3 regions of the Caballeronia sp. TF1N1 genome follow, and region 1 is predicted to be linked to each of the others. Evidence: predicted binding sites of a transcription regulator. Region 1 holds the regulator's gene; each other region holds the start of a gene.
The links. Region 1 encodes HrcA, which represses chaperone genes, less so after heat shock. Its sites were predicted from a motif close to TTAGCACTCNNNNNNNNNGAGTGCTAA; they were not measured.

Region 2: rpoH (RNA polymerase sigma factor RpoH) is a predicted target of HrcA. The motif match lies at 2,403-2,429, and genes of this name have one in related genera.
Region 3: LDZ28_RS10680 (co-chaperone GroES) is a predicted target of HrcA. The motif match lies at 2,459-2,485, and genes of this name have one in related genera.

What each region holds. Positions count from the first base shown of each region.
Region 1 covers NZ_CP084626.1:383,959-388,375, reverse strand. The annotation lists gene LDZ28_RS01835 (RNA-binding S4 domain-containing protein) at 1-307, opposite strand, end outside; gene hemH (ferrochelatase) at 322-1,389, opposite strand; gene hrcA (heat-inducible transcriptional repressor HrcA) at 1,518-2,534, opposite strand; gene LDZ28_RS01820 (NAD kinase) at 2,724-3,617, shown strand; gene recN (DNA repair protein RecN) at 3,647-4,417, shown strand, end outside.
Region 2 covers NZ_CP084626.1:216,298-220,714, reverse strand. The annotation lists gene leuA (2-isopropylmalate synthase) at 1-1,120, shown strand, start outside; gene LDZ28_RS01065 (nuclear transport factor 2 family protein) at 1,144-1,527, opposite strand; gene LDZ28_RS01060 (acyloxyacyl hydrolase) at 1,573-2,139, opposite strand; gene rpoH (RNA polymerase sigma factor RpoH) at 2,493-3,428, shown strand; gene nagE (N-acetylglucosamine-specific PTS transporter subunit IIBC) at 3,844-4,417, opposite strand, start outside.
Region 3 covers NZ_CP084626.1:2,302,716-2,307,132, forward strand. The annotation lists gene LDZ28_RS10670 (hypothetical protein) at 1-237, shown strand, start outside; gene groL (chaperonin GroEL) at 356-1,996, opposite strand; gene LDZ28_RS10680 (co-chaperone GroES) at 2,090-2,380, opposite strand; gene LDZ28_RS10685 (DUF4148 domain-containing protein) at 2,749-3,066, shown strand; gene LDZ28_RS10690 (DUF2242 domain-containing protein) at 3,251-3,982, shown strand; gene LDZ28_RS10695 (D-(-)-3-hydroxybutyrate oligomer hydrolase) at 4,260-4,417, opposite strand, start outside.

The DNA of each region.
Region 1 (4,417 bases):
CTTCGGCTAACCGCTTCACTCGGCCCTCTTCCGTTTCCGCGTAAAGCGTCTGGGCCACGCTAGCCGGTCCGCGCACGTCGCACACGCCCTTTACTTCCACTTGCCAGACGATCCGCTCGATATCGATCTCGACGAGATCGCCGACGCGCACGTCCTTCGACGGCTTCACGTTCGCCCCGCCGATCTTCACGCGGCCTTTTTCCACCGCGTCGCTCGCGAGCGAACGCGTCTTGAAGAAGCGCGCCGCCCAAAGCCATTTGTCGATGCGCAGACGCGCGCCCGGTTCCGTCGAAATCGTGTAGTTCATGAATTACCGTTCGTTCAGGCGGCAACCGTCAATGGCTGCACGGCCTGCACCGGCCAGCCTTGCAGATTCTGCGCCGCGATTTCTCCCAGCGCCTTGATCCACGCCGGCGATGCATTCAGGCAAGGAATGCGGTGAAACTGCTTGCCGCCTGCGTGCAGAAATTCGTCGCGCACCTCGATGCCGATTTCCTCGATCGTCTCAAGACAATCCGCCGTGAAGCCCGGACAAAAAACGTCCACGCGCGCAACACCCGCCGCGCCGAGTTCCGCGAGCGTCGGCGCGGTGTATGGCTGCAGCCATTCCGCGCGGCCGAAGCGCGACTGGAACGTGACGCGGCATTCCACCGGCGTGAGCCCCAACGCGGAGGCGAGCAGCGAGCCCGTCAATTGGCACTGGTCGTGATACGGATCGCCGAGATCCATGGTTCGCTTGGGGACGCCGTGAAAACTCAGCACGAGCTTGTCGCCGGCGGCAAAATCCGGCACGCCGTGATGACGCCAGTAATCGCGCACCTGCTCTGCAAGCGCGGAGATATACGCCGGATGATCCGCGTAATGACGAATGGTGCGAATCTCGGGCTGATTGCGCACGCGCTTGAGCGCGGTAAAGGCGTCGTCGAAAGCGGTCGCGGTGGTCGAAGACGAGTACTGCGGATACATCGGCACCAGGAGAATGCGCTCGGCGCCTTCGAGCTTGAGCTGATTGAGCATGACGCCGATGCCCGGCGTGCCGTAGCGCATCGCGTAGTCGACGAGCACGTGGTAGTCGTTTGCAGCGAAGAGGCGCCGCAAGCCCTCGACCTGCTTCTCCGTATAGACACGCAAGGGCGAGCCTTCCGCCATCCACACCTGCGCATATTTCTTTGCCGACGCGCGCCCGCGAAACGGCAGGATGATCAACCGCAGAATGATCTGCCAGAGCAAGGAGGGAATCTCGACCACGCGCGGATCGGAGAGGAACTGCGCCAGATACTTGCGCACGGCACGCGGCGTGGGCGCGTCCGGCGTGCCGAGATTGATCAGCAGCACCGCGACACGATGCGAAGCGCTAGGCTGCGAAGGCAACTCGAGATCGAAACGCATAGGGCAAGGCGGCCGGAAGTGGTCGAAAGGTGAAACCCATTATAGCGGCGCGTTTCACGCCGCATCATTGGCCGAACGGCCTAGTGGCGGCGCGGCGCGCGGGCCGGCATGATGGGCTGAAGGAAAAGCTATTGAGAACTGAGCGACATCGACAACAGGCGTGCGGTGATATCGACAATGGGAATCACGCGGTTGTAGGCCATGCGCGTGGGTCCGATCACGCCGAGCGTGCCGACGATCTTGCCGTTGACTTCATACGGCGCGGTCACGACGCTCATTTCCTCGATCGGCACCAGATTAGATTCCCCGCCGATGAAAATCTGCACGCCCTGCGCGTGACTCGAAACATCCAGCAATTGCAGGAGGCTCGTCTTTTGGTCGAACAAATCGAACAGCTTGCGCAGCCGCGCCATGTCGGACGAAAGGTCCGCCACTTCGAGCAGGTTGCGCTCGCCGGAAATCAGCACGGTCTCGCCCGGATCGGTTTCGGCGGTGCTCGCGACCACGGCCGCCTGCATGAGCGCGGTCATGTCGCCGCGCAATTCGTCGATTTCCTGACGCAGCCGCAGACGCACTTCGTCGAAGGACAGGCCCGCGAAATGCGCGTTGATGTAGTTGGAGGCTTCCGTGAGTTGCGACGGCGAATAGTCGCGCTGCGTCGCCATCATGCGGTTCTGCACGTCGCCTTCGGGCGTCACGATGATAAGCAGAATGCGCTTGTCCGACAGCCGCATGAATTCGATCTGCTTGAACATGTGACTGCGGCGCGGCGTGAGGATCACGCCAGCGAACGACGAGAGACTCGACAGCACGCTCGCCGCCGCCGCGACGATCTTCTGCGGCTCCTCGCCTTGCAGGCGCGTCTTCACGGCGGTGGTCATGGCTTCGTCTTGCGGCGCTTCCACGGTGAGCATGGTGTCGACGAAGAGCCGATAGCCGCGCGGCGTGGGAATGCGTCCCGCCGACGTGTGCGGGCTGACGACGAGACCGAGGTCTTCCAGGTCCGACATCACGTTGCGAATGGTCGCGGGACTCAGCTCCAGGCCGGAATGCCGTGATAACGTGCGCGAACCGACCGGCTGACCTTCGGCGATGTAGCGCTCGATCAGCGTTTTGAGGAGGGTTTGTGCACGTGGGTCTAGCATGGGGAAATTTTAGCCTAACGTGTCGTGGCGCGGCGAACGTACCCGCCGCGATGAATCGCTTGTCGAGCGATTCAATGTCCGCTCCATTCTAGCGATAAACAACGGGCGTGCCCCGGCGTGATCGGGTGGCATCGCAACCACCCTTCGCGCACGGTTCTTTTCGCCTTCCACCTATGGTGTAATGCCGGCATGGAAATTGGCCAATTCAAGACTGTCGCGCTCATCGGGCGCACCAATACGCCCGGCATCGAGACGCCGCTGCGCCTGCTCGCGGAGCTGATCTCGAAGCAGGGTTTCGAGGTCGTGTTCGAGGCCGGCACCGCGAAGGATGTCGGCGTGACCGATTACCCGGCGCTCTCGGTCGCCGAAATCGGCGCGCGCGCGGACGTGGCGGTCGTGCTGGGCGGCGACGGCACCATGCTCGGCGTGGGCCGCCAACTTGCGCCGTACAAGACGCCGCTCATCGGCGTGAATCACGGGCGGCTCGGCTTCATCACGGACATCCCGCTCACCGAGATGCGCGAGATCGTGCCTCAGATGCTCGCCGGACAGTTCGAGCGCGAGGAACGCAGCCTGCTCGAAGCGCGTATCGTGCGCAACGACAAGCCCATCTATCACGCGCTCGCCTTCAACGATGTCGTGGTCAATCGCAGCGGCTTTTCAGGCATGGCGGAACTGCGCGTGTCGGTGGATGGCCACTTCATGTACAACCAGCGCTCGGATGGTCTGATCGTCGCGACGCCCACCGGCTCGACCGCCTACGCGCTTTCGTCGGCGGGGCCGATTCTTCATCCGCAGTTGCAGGGCTTCGTGCTCGTGCCGATTGCGCCGCATTCGCTCTCGAACCGTCCGATCGTGCTGCCCGACGACTCCAAGGTGACCATTCAATTCATCGGCGGGCGCGATGTCAACGTGAACTTCGACATGCAGTCGTTCACGGCCGTCGAACTGAACGACGCCATCGAAGTGCGGCGCTCACGGCACACGGTGCCGGTGCTGCATCCGGTCGGCTACAGCACGTACGCCACGCTGCGCAAAAAGCTGCACTGGAACGAGCATCCCTCGCAAGACTCCGCCCTCTGAAGCGCTCACCACGCCCTTTCCAAGCGTCCATGCTCCGTCATCTCTCCATTCGAGACTTCGTCATCGTTGCCGCGCTGGATATCGAGTTCGACTCCGGCTTCACGGTTTTTTCGGGTGAAACCGGCGCAGGCAAATCCATCCTGATCGACGCCCTCGCGCTCACGCTCGGCGCCCGCGCCGACGCGAGCGTCGTGCGCACGGGGGAAGCGCGCGCCGACATCACCGCTGAATTCACCACGCACGCGCAAGTGGCGCGCTGGCTGGACGAGCACGCGCTCTCGCAAGACAGCGACACCGTCATGCTGCGCCGCGTGATCGATTCCGGCGGCCGCTCGCGCGCGTTCATCAACGGCACGCCGGCCACGCTCACGCAACTGCGCGAAGTGGGCGAAATGCTCGTCGACATCCACGGCCAGCACGCGCATCAATTGCTGATGCGCCCCGACGCGCAACGCGAACTGTTCGACACGCACGCCGGTCTCGTCGACACAGCGAGCACCGTGAGTCGCGCGTGGCGTGCGTATCGCGAGGCCCAGCAGGCCGTAGAAGCCGCGCAAAGCCGCGACCGCGAACTGCAACTGGAACGCGAGCGTCTCGCATGGCAGTTGAGCGAGTTCGACAAGCTCGCGCCGCAGCCGGGCGAATGGGAGGAAGTGAGCGCGGAGCATCATCGGCTCTCGCACTCGGCAAGTCTCATCGACGGCGTGCAAAGCGCGCTGTCCGCATTGTCCGAATCCGACGAAGCCATGATTTCCCAACTCGCCGCCATCATCACGAAGCTGCGCGATCTGGCCGATATC
Region 2 (4,417 bases), 170 kb from region 1:
CAGCATGACGGAGTTGCCGTTCGCGCGTGAAGTCTGCGACGCCGTCGCGCAAATGTGGCGTCCGACGCCCGATCACAAGATGATCGTCAATTTGCCGGCCACCGTGGAAGCCGCGACGCCGAACGTATTCGCCGATCAGGTCGAATGGATGGACCGCAATCTCGGTTATCGCGACAGCATCGTGCTTTCGGTGCATCCGCATAACGATCGCGGGACGGCGGTCGCGGCCGCGGAGCTCGCGGTGCTCGCGGGCGCGGAACGCGTCGAAGGTTGTCTTTTCGGCAACGGCGAGCGCACGGGCAACGTCGATCTCGTCACGCTTGCGCTCAATCTCTACACGCAGGGCGTCGATCCGGGCCTCGATTTCTCCGATATCGACTCGGTGCGTCGCGTCGTCGAGCGCTGCAATCAGTTGCCGGTGCATCCGCGTCATCCGTATGCGGGCGATCTTGTTTTCACGGCGTTTTCGGGCTCGCATCAGGACGCCATCCGCAAGGGTTTTGCGCAGCGTCAGCCGGGCACGGTCTGGGAAGTGCCGTATTTGCCGATCGATCCCGCCGATCTCGGTCGCAGCTACGACGCCGTGATCCGCGTGAACAGCCAGTCCGGCAAGGGTGGCGCGACTTATCTGCTCGAACGCGGGCTCGGCTTCACGCCGCCGCGCCGCGTGCAGATCGAGTTCAGCCACGCCGTGCAAAGACTCGCGGACACCTCAGGCGAGGAAGTCACCGGTGACGCAATCTGCACACTCTTCAAGCAGGAATATTTCGACGCGGGCGGCGTGGTCGCGCGCGTCGATGCGGCGACGCTCTCCGTGTTCGGGCGCAACGTCGCGGTGCCGCCGGCGTCAGGCGCGACGAGCGGCGATGTCTACGCGCAAGCCGTGGCGGCGTGTTTCGATGTATCGGCAAACGTGAGCTGGTTCGAAACGGCGGTAACGGCGAGCGGCGATACGGCCGTCTTCGTAGGCTGCCGCGTCGGCGACGAGCCGTTGCGCTTCGGCGTCGCGGTGCACGCGAATCCGGCGTTGGCTGTCGTGGATGCGGTCGTCAGTGCGGTGAATCGGTCGAAACCCTTGGGCCGTCAGGCAGAGCGGCAAGACGAAGCGGTCGAGGCTTGAGGCCTCGACGTCGCGCGCGGCGGCTACTCCAGCGCCACGCGCGTCGCCTGCAAGGCTAGCAGCAGCCATTGTCCGTCGGTCTGAACGTGAACCGCGGTGTAGGCAATGGGAAACAGCAGCGCGCCGTTTTTCGATTCCATCTCGATCAGCACCCGTCCCGAGACGAGGCACGTGTCCTTGCCGGCGACGATCACGTCCTGCGACTGGATCTCGATCTGCCGATAGCGGCGTCGACCAGCGGTGATCGCGTCGATGAACTGGCGCTTCGTCTCGCGCTTGCCGTTCGTGTGAACGTAGCTGACGTTCTCGGCTAGAAGCGCATCCAGAGCCGGGCCGTCGCTGTCGACCATCGCCCGGAAGCGATCGCGCTCGAGGCCTCGAATGGCCTCCATGGATTTTGCCGGCATCTGTCGGTTCCCCTTGTGTCGAGAAACCGATGCGCCGGCGCCCCGTCAGAAGTTGTATTGCAGATATAGCTGGCTGAAATTTATACCAGGATTCGGCTCTTTGATACTGGCGTTCGACAGATGCTGAAACCGGAAGCCCGCCTGATAGTTCTGCTTCTCGCCGAAGATCGCACCGACGCCGACCATATCCGCGAACTGGAACGCGGACGACACCGTGAAATCCGTCGTGATTCGCGTATGCGACAGAAGCCGCACGCCGACGCCCGCTTCAATGAACGGCCGGATATATCCCGAACTCTTCACGAAGCGCAGAACCGGCGTCACACCGAATTCCCAGATGTTCGGGTGCACGGCGTTGCTTTCCTGCGAGTGCCAGTAGGCGACGTGACCTTCGCCGAGCAAGGTGAAGTGAAAGCCGCCGATTTCCCACCAGGTCAGATTCGGGTCCCATACGAAGCCGAGATCCGCCTTTTTGATGTCGCGATCGGCCACGCCGCCCGCGATTTGCAAACCAAAGCGGTCGGCATGCGCTGCCGCCGACGTGACTCCTAGCAACAGGGCAATTGCGCCATGGGACAACAGATGACGCCAAGGGCCTTTATTTTTCTGCATGGACACCCCATCTGTGGGATTGACGAGTCGAGCCGCCAAGCGGGCTTCGCGCATTGTAGATTCATCGTCTCATAATTGCACGAATGATTGCCATTAGCCTATTTGCTTGAATATCCTGTCATCCTTACGCCAAAGTAAGGTAACTAATTCTATCGCACGTGACGAATCGGTAATAATGGTACGATTCGAATACAGTGCTCGGCTATGAATCCACAAAGTTGATAGCTTTGTGGGAACTCTCACATTCGTTTCCCCTCTAACACTTAGCACTCGTTGAAGCGGAGTGCTAATATCATGTCTGACTTGCCGCGCCTTTGCGGCAACAGGCATTTGTTGATAAGGAGCTTATGAGCGTGTCCAATGCGATGACCCTTCCGAATGTTCTTAGCTCGGCACCTGCCAAGGCAACTTCGGCAGGCGCGCTGACGTACGCACAATCGTCCATGTTGACCGGCCAGATCGGCAACATCGATTCATACATACAAGCGGTGAACCGCATTCCAATGCTTTCGCAAGCAGAGGAGCGTCAGTACGCCACCGAGTTTCGCGAACAGGGCAACCTAAACGCGGCGCGGCAACTGGTGCTTTCGCACCTGCGCCTCGTCGTGTCCATCGCCCGGAATTACCTGGGTTATGGTCTGCCGCACGCGGACCTGATCCAAGAAGGCAATATCGGTCTGATGAAGGCCGTCAAGCGCTTCGATCCGGAACAAAACGTACGCCTCGTGTCGTACGCCATGCACTGGATCAAGGCGGAGATTCACGAATACATCCTGCGCAACTGGCGCATGGTGAAGGTCGCGACGACCAAGGCGCAACGCAAGCTGTTCTTCAACCTGCGCAGCCACAAAACCGGCACTTCGGCGTTCACGCCGGAGGAAATCGAAGGTCTGGCAAGCCAGTTGAACGTGAAGCGCGAGGAAGTGGCCGAGATGGAAACGCGTCTGTCGGGCGGAGATATCGCGCTCGAAGGCCAGGTCGAAGATGGCGAGGAAGCCTATGCGCCGATCGCCTATCTGGCTGACTCGCATAGCGAGCCGACGAATGTCATCGCCGCGCGTCAGTTCGACAAGTTGCAAAGCGACGGTCTGGCTTCCGCGCTGGAATCGCTGGATGCGCGTAGCCGCCGTATCGTCGAAGCGCGCTGGCTCGAAGTGCAGGACGACGGCTCGGGCGGCATGACGCTTCACGAACTGGCGGACGAATTCGGCGTATCGGCTGAGCGTATCCGTCAGATCGAAGCGAGCGCGATGAAGAAGATGCGTTCCGCGCTGGCCGAGTACGCGTGATATCGCGGCAGCTCGATGACCGTAGTTCGGTGCTGAAGTAAGTTCGAAGCCCGCTGTTCCGAAAGGACAGCGGGTTTTTGTTTTCGTCTATCGATGGCGGCGCGGAGCAATGTAGTGCTTGGCGTTTTTTTCTGTCCACGACGCTTGTTGGCATCGGCGCAAAGGGCTGTGCGGCAGGACTTGAAATACAAGTGAATCGGCTTGGGCGTTGGCTTCTTGGCTTCTTGGCTTCTTGGCTTCTTGGCTTCTTGGCTTCGTGCTTCGTGCTTCGTGCTTCGTGGTTCGTGGTTCTTGGCTCTCGGTGACTCAGCCGCTCAATCTCCCGAACAAAGAACCCCGCCTGTCACGCAAAACTCGCCAGGCATAAAAAACGGCGCCCGAAAGCGCCGTTCATCAAACCAGACCGAATCTCGCATCAAGCCGGCAACGGCGATGCCCCGCCGCCACTTCCCGGCACGCGCGTCGCGAGTTGTGCCGCGTAACGCTGCGCGGCCGCGCCCACGACGATGTGGAACGTATCCGCCGAAACCCACGCGACATCCAGCGTCGACAGGCGCTGACGATCCACCGCCGAAGGATCGCGCACGACCACGCGCAGTCGCGTTTGCGCAACGGCATCGAGCGTGACGACATTGGTCGCGCCGCCGAACACCGCCAGCCAGCGCAGCGGATCGGGATCGAGCGGGCCGGCAGTCTGATCGAAGGCGCCAACGTTCGCGGAAGCCACCGAAGCAGCGGCCGGAGCGGACGAAGCCGGCGTCGCTCCGCGCGTCGACGAATGTTCGAGTTCACCGCGAATTTCATCGGCGATGATGTCCGCTTCCGGTCCGATGATCACCTGCACGTTCGTCGCGCCGCGCTTGAGCACGCCACGCGCGCCGATGCTCTTCAACTGCGATTCCGACACCTTCTCCGTATCCGCCACCGACAGACGCAGACGCGTCGTGCAGGCATCGACCAGCGTCAGGTTCGACGCGCCGCCCAGCGCC
Region 3 (4,417 bases), 1.1 Mb from region 1:
CAGTTGAAGGAGCAAGGCTTCTTCAAGACGTTTCCGCCGCCGGGAATCGAAGTGGTGTCGTGGTACGTAATGATGGGCGTCGGTCAGGTCGTGACCTTGCGCGTGCCTGCCGATCGCCTGCGCGAAGTGAATCGCGCGATCGAAACCACCGCGTGGGGCGGCTATACGACGGAGTTTTATCCAACCTACGACTACAAGGCCGCCGCGCAGAACTTGCGCGATCAGATGAACAAGTAACGGTCCGCGTTTGCCACGGACGAAAAAAACCCGCATTGCTGCGGGTTTTTCTTTGCGGCGTGAGCTTCTTTCGAAACCCACGCCCTGAGGATGAAGCAAGTAACCGGTCGAAACCGAATTACATGTCCATGCCCATGCCGCCCATGCCGCCGGGCATGCCACCAGGCATGGCCGAGTCTTCCTTCGGCAGTTCCGCGACGGCTGCGTCGGTCGTCAGCAGCAGGCCTGCCACCGATGCCGCGTTTTGCAATGCCGTGCGCGTCACCTTGGTCGGGTCGACGACACCGGCTTCCACCAGGTCACCGTACTCGCCCGTTGCCGCGTTGTAGCCGTAGTTGCCCGTGCCCGCAGCAACAGCCGCCACCACGACGGAAGCTTCTTCGCCGCCGTTCGTGACGATCTGGCGCAGCGGCTCTTCCATCGCACGCAGAACGATGCGGATGCCCGCGTCCTGGTCCGAGTTCAGGCCCTTCACGCCTTCGACAGCCTTGCGAGCGCGGATCAGCGCGACGCCGCCGCCGGCCACGATGCCTTCTTCCACAGCCGCACGAGTTGCGTGCAGTGCGTCTTCGACACGTGCCTTCTTTTCCTTCATTTCGACTTCGGTCGCAGCGCCGACCTTGATCACTGCCACGCCGCCAGCCAACTTGGCCACGCGCTCTTGCAGCTTTTCACGGTCGTAATCCGACGTTGCTTCCTCGATCTGCGTGCGCACTTGCTTCACGCGCGCTTCGATGCTTGCTGCTTCGCCAGCGCCGTCGATGATCGTCGTGTTTTCCTTGCCCACTTCGATGCGCTTTGCTTGACCCAGTTCAGCCAGCGTAGCCTTTTCGAGCGTCAGGCCGGTTTCTTCCGCGATCACTTGACCACCGGTCAGGATAGCGATGTCTTCCAGCATGGCCTTGCGACGGTCGCCAAAGCCCGGAGCCTTGACGGCAACGGTCTTCAGAATGCCGCGGATGTTGTTCACGACCAGCGTAGCCAGCGCTTCGCCTTCGACGTCTTCAGCGATGATCAGCAGCGGACGGCCAGCCTTCGCGACTTGTTCCAGCACCGGCAGCAGATCGCGGATGTTCGAAACCTTCTTGTCGTGCAGCAGCACGAACGGGTTTTCGAGCAGGGCGACTTGCTTGTCCGGGTTGTTGATGAAGTACGGCGACAGGTAGCCGCGGTCGAACTGCATGCCTTCCACGACGTCCAGCTCGTCTTCCAGCGACTTGCCGTCTTCAACCGTGATCACGCCTTCCTTACCGACCTTGTCCATTGCTTCAGCGATACGGTCGCCGATGGACGTGTCGCTGTTCGCCGAAATCGCGCCAACTTGAGCGATTTCCTTGTTCGTCGTGCAGGGCTTGCTGATCTTGCGCAGTTCTTCGATAGCTGCAGCAACTGCCTTGTCGATACCGCGCTTCAGGTCCATCGGGTTCATGCCCGATGCAACGTACTTCATGCCTTCGCGAACGATGGATTGCGCCAGAACCGTAGCGGTCGTGGTGCCGTCACCGGCGTTGTCGCTGGTCCGGGAAGCCACTTCCTTGACCATTTGCGCGCCCATGTTCTGGAGCTTGTCCTTCAGTTCGATTTCCTTCGCGACCGAGACACCGTCCTTGGTGACCGTCGGGCCGCCGAAGCTGCGCTCGAGCACGACATTGCGGCCCTTCGGACCCAGCGTGACCTTGACCGCGTTGGCCAGAATGTTCACGCCTTCGACCATCTTGGCGCGTGCGGTATCGCCAAAAGTGACTTCTTTAGCTGCCATATTCAAACTCCTTGAGTCGATTCAGTTTGGAGGCTTCGGGCGGCAGGCTCCAATGGAGCGGCTCTGCGGCGAAGCCGAAGTGCAGGAAGGTGCTTACTTGACCAGAACGGCCATGATGTCTTCTTCGCGCATCACGAGCAGTTCTTGCCCGTCGACCTTGACGGTCTGGCCGGCGTACTTGCCGAACAACACGCGGTCGCCCACCTTCACGTCGAGGGCGTTCTGCACACCCTTGTCATCGCGCTTACCCGGGCCGACGGCCAGGATTTCGCCTTGATCCGGCTTTTCGGCTGCAGCTTCGGGGATGATGAGGCCCGAGGCAGTCTTGGTTTCCTGATCCAGACGTTTAACGATGACGCGATCGTGCAAAGGACGAAGATTCATACACACTCCTCTCTTGATTGAGACTGAAAACGCGGGGGAAACCCGCCCGGTGAGCGAAGCTGCCCGAGCGGCAATTTGTTAGCACTCTCGTGCAGTGAGTGCTAATTATATGGACCGAGTTTGACAATTTCAAGGACGGGGACAGACGGGCATTCCCTATTTCGCGTACTTTTGTCTGGACACGGGGAAATTTATGGATTTCGTAAGGTCGATTGGCTGGATTAATGTCAATCCGTCAATTCTGATTTCGCTTAATTAGGGTTTCTACTAGGGTCGGCGAGGCCTAGACTGCATTTCAACGACGAAGCAGTGAAGAGACAAACTCTCTACCCGCAACGTTCCCGAGATCAGTACATAGGAGGTTCATCATGTTCAAGTCGATCATCCCCGCAATCGCCGTTGCTGCCGTCCTTGCAGTCCCCGCTTTCGCCCAGGCGCAAGAAAACGCGCCGGTGACGCGGGCTGAAGTGAAGGCTCAACTGGTTCAACTGGAACGCGCAGGCTACAACCCGGCCAGCGATCAAACCCAATACCCCGCCAACATTCAGGCCGCGCAAGCACGCCTGAACGCGCAACAAGGCACGGCTGCTTCGTCGTTTGGCGGTGTCGGCGAAGGCGCTGCCGCTTCGGGTGCTGCCCGCCGCGCGGCTATCGACCCGAATCCGGTCGACTTCAATCGCCCGTAATCGTCGATTCGCGTAACGAAGCCCGGCACGCACGCCGGGCTTTTGCTTTTTGCGCATCCCGAAGGAAAAGTTTCTGTAAGCCACGGATTCGACGATGTTTTTGGACTACGTTTTTTTCTCGCGCAGTCGGAGGGAACTACAATTTGTGTTTGTTGCATCACAAATTTCGTCTTCGTTGCCTCTCATGCCTATGTCGTCGTCGCTGCGCCTTGCCTTTCTCTCCCTCGGAATTCTCGCCCTTGCCGCCTGTGGCGGACGCGCGGCGACCACGCCGAGCTATCAGCAGGAACTCTTCGACTCCGGTGCGAGCCCGTTCGCGCGCAACTTCGACGCCACCGTGAACGAAACCTGCGAGGCGGCCCGCCGCGCGCTGCTTTCGCAAGGCTTTCTCACGACGATGGCGCAAGCCGATACCGTCGACGCCACCAAGAACTTCCAGCCGTCCACCGAAACGCACGTGGTCGTCTCATTCCATGTGGTCTGCACGCCCGGCGAAAACACGACCAATACGAGCATCGCTTATGTGAACGCGGTGCAGGACGGCTATGCGCTCAAGAAAAGCGATACCTCCGCAAGCGTGGGCTTGAGCGTCTTGGGCTCGCTTTCGCTGCCGATCCGTTCGAACAGCGATGCAATGGTCAAGATCTCCAGCGAAACCGTGCCCGCCGGCAAGTTCTATGACCGATTCTTCGGGCTGATGGGGCACTATCTGAGCACGGTGCCGCGCAGTTCGCCCATCGCATCGGATGAGGTCAAGAGCAAGCCGCTCGCACCGTCGCTGATCGTGAGTTCACCGGATCTCACGCCAACGCCGATCGTCGTACAGGCGCCCGCCGCGGCGGCGACGGCCATCCAGTCATCCGACGCGAAACACGCTGCGTCCGAAGGCGTCGCGGCATCGGCGCCGGTTCAGTGAGATCGAGCGCGCGCGTCGTTCCGGGAAACGCTTCGTCGATGCAAGCATCAAGCACGCGGGCAACGGCGGCTGCAGTTGCGTGATCAGCTCACCACAAACCTCATTCAGCACCCGTCGCCGTTCGCAAATGTACCCGCGTAGCCTGTGACGCCTCGCTCATCGCGCAGCTAGCCCGCCCGAACGCATCGATGCGGCGCGCTCATCACGCGCCGCCTAAAGCTGAAGCTCCGCCTGCCGCCGACAGCGACGCCAATCCGCACGCCACTCCCATCACCCCTCAATTCGGCACATTCACCACGCCGCCATTCACCGAAATCGCATTCGCGCCGGGGCTCGCCGCGATCGCCGGGAGATTCGCCACCGTCAATTGAGGCGCCGCACCCGGCGTGCCGCCGCGCGCCACCGTATGCACGACTTGCGACGGCGGCAACGGCG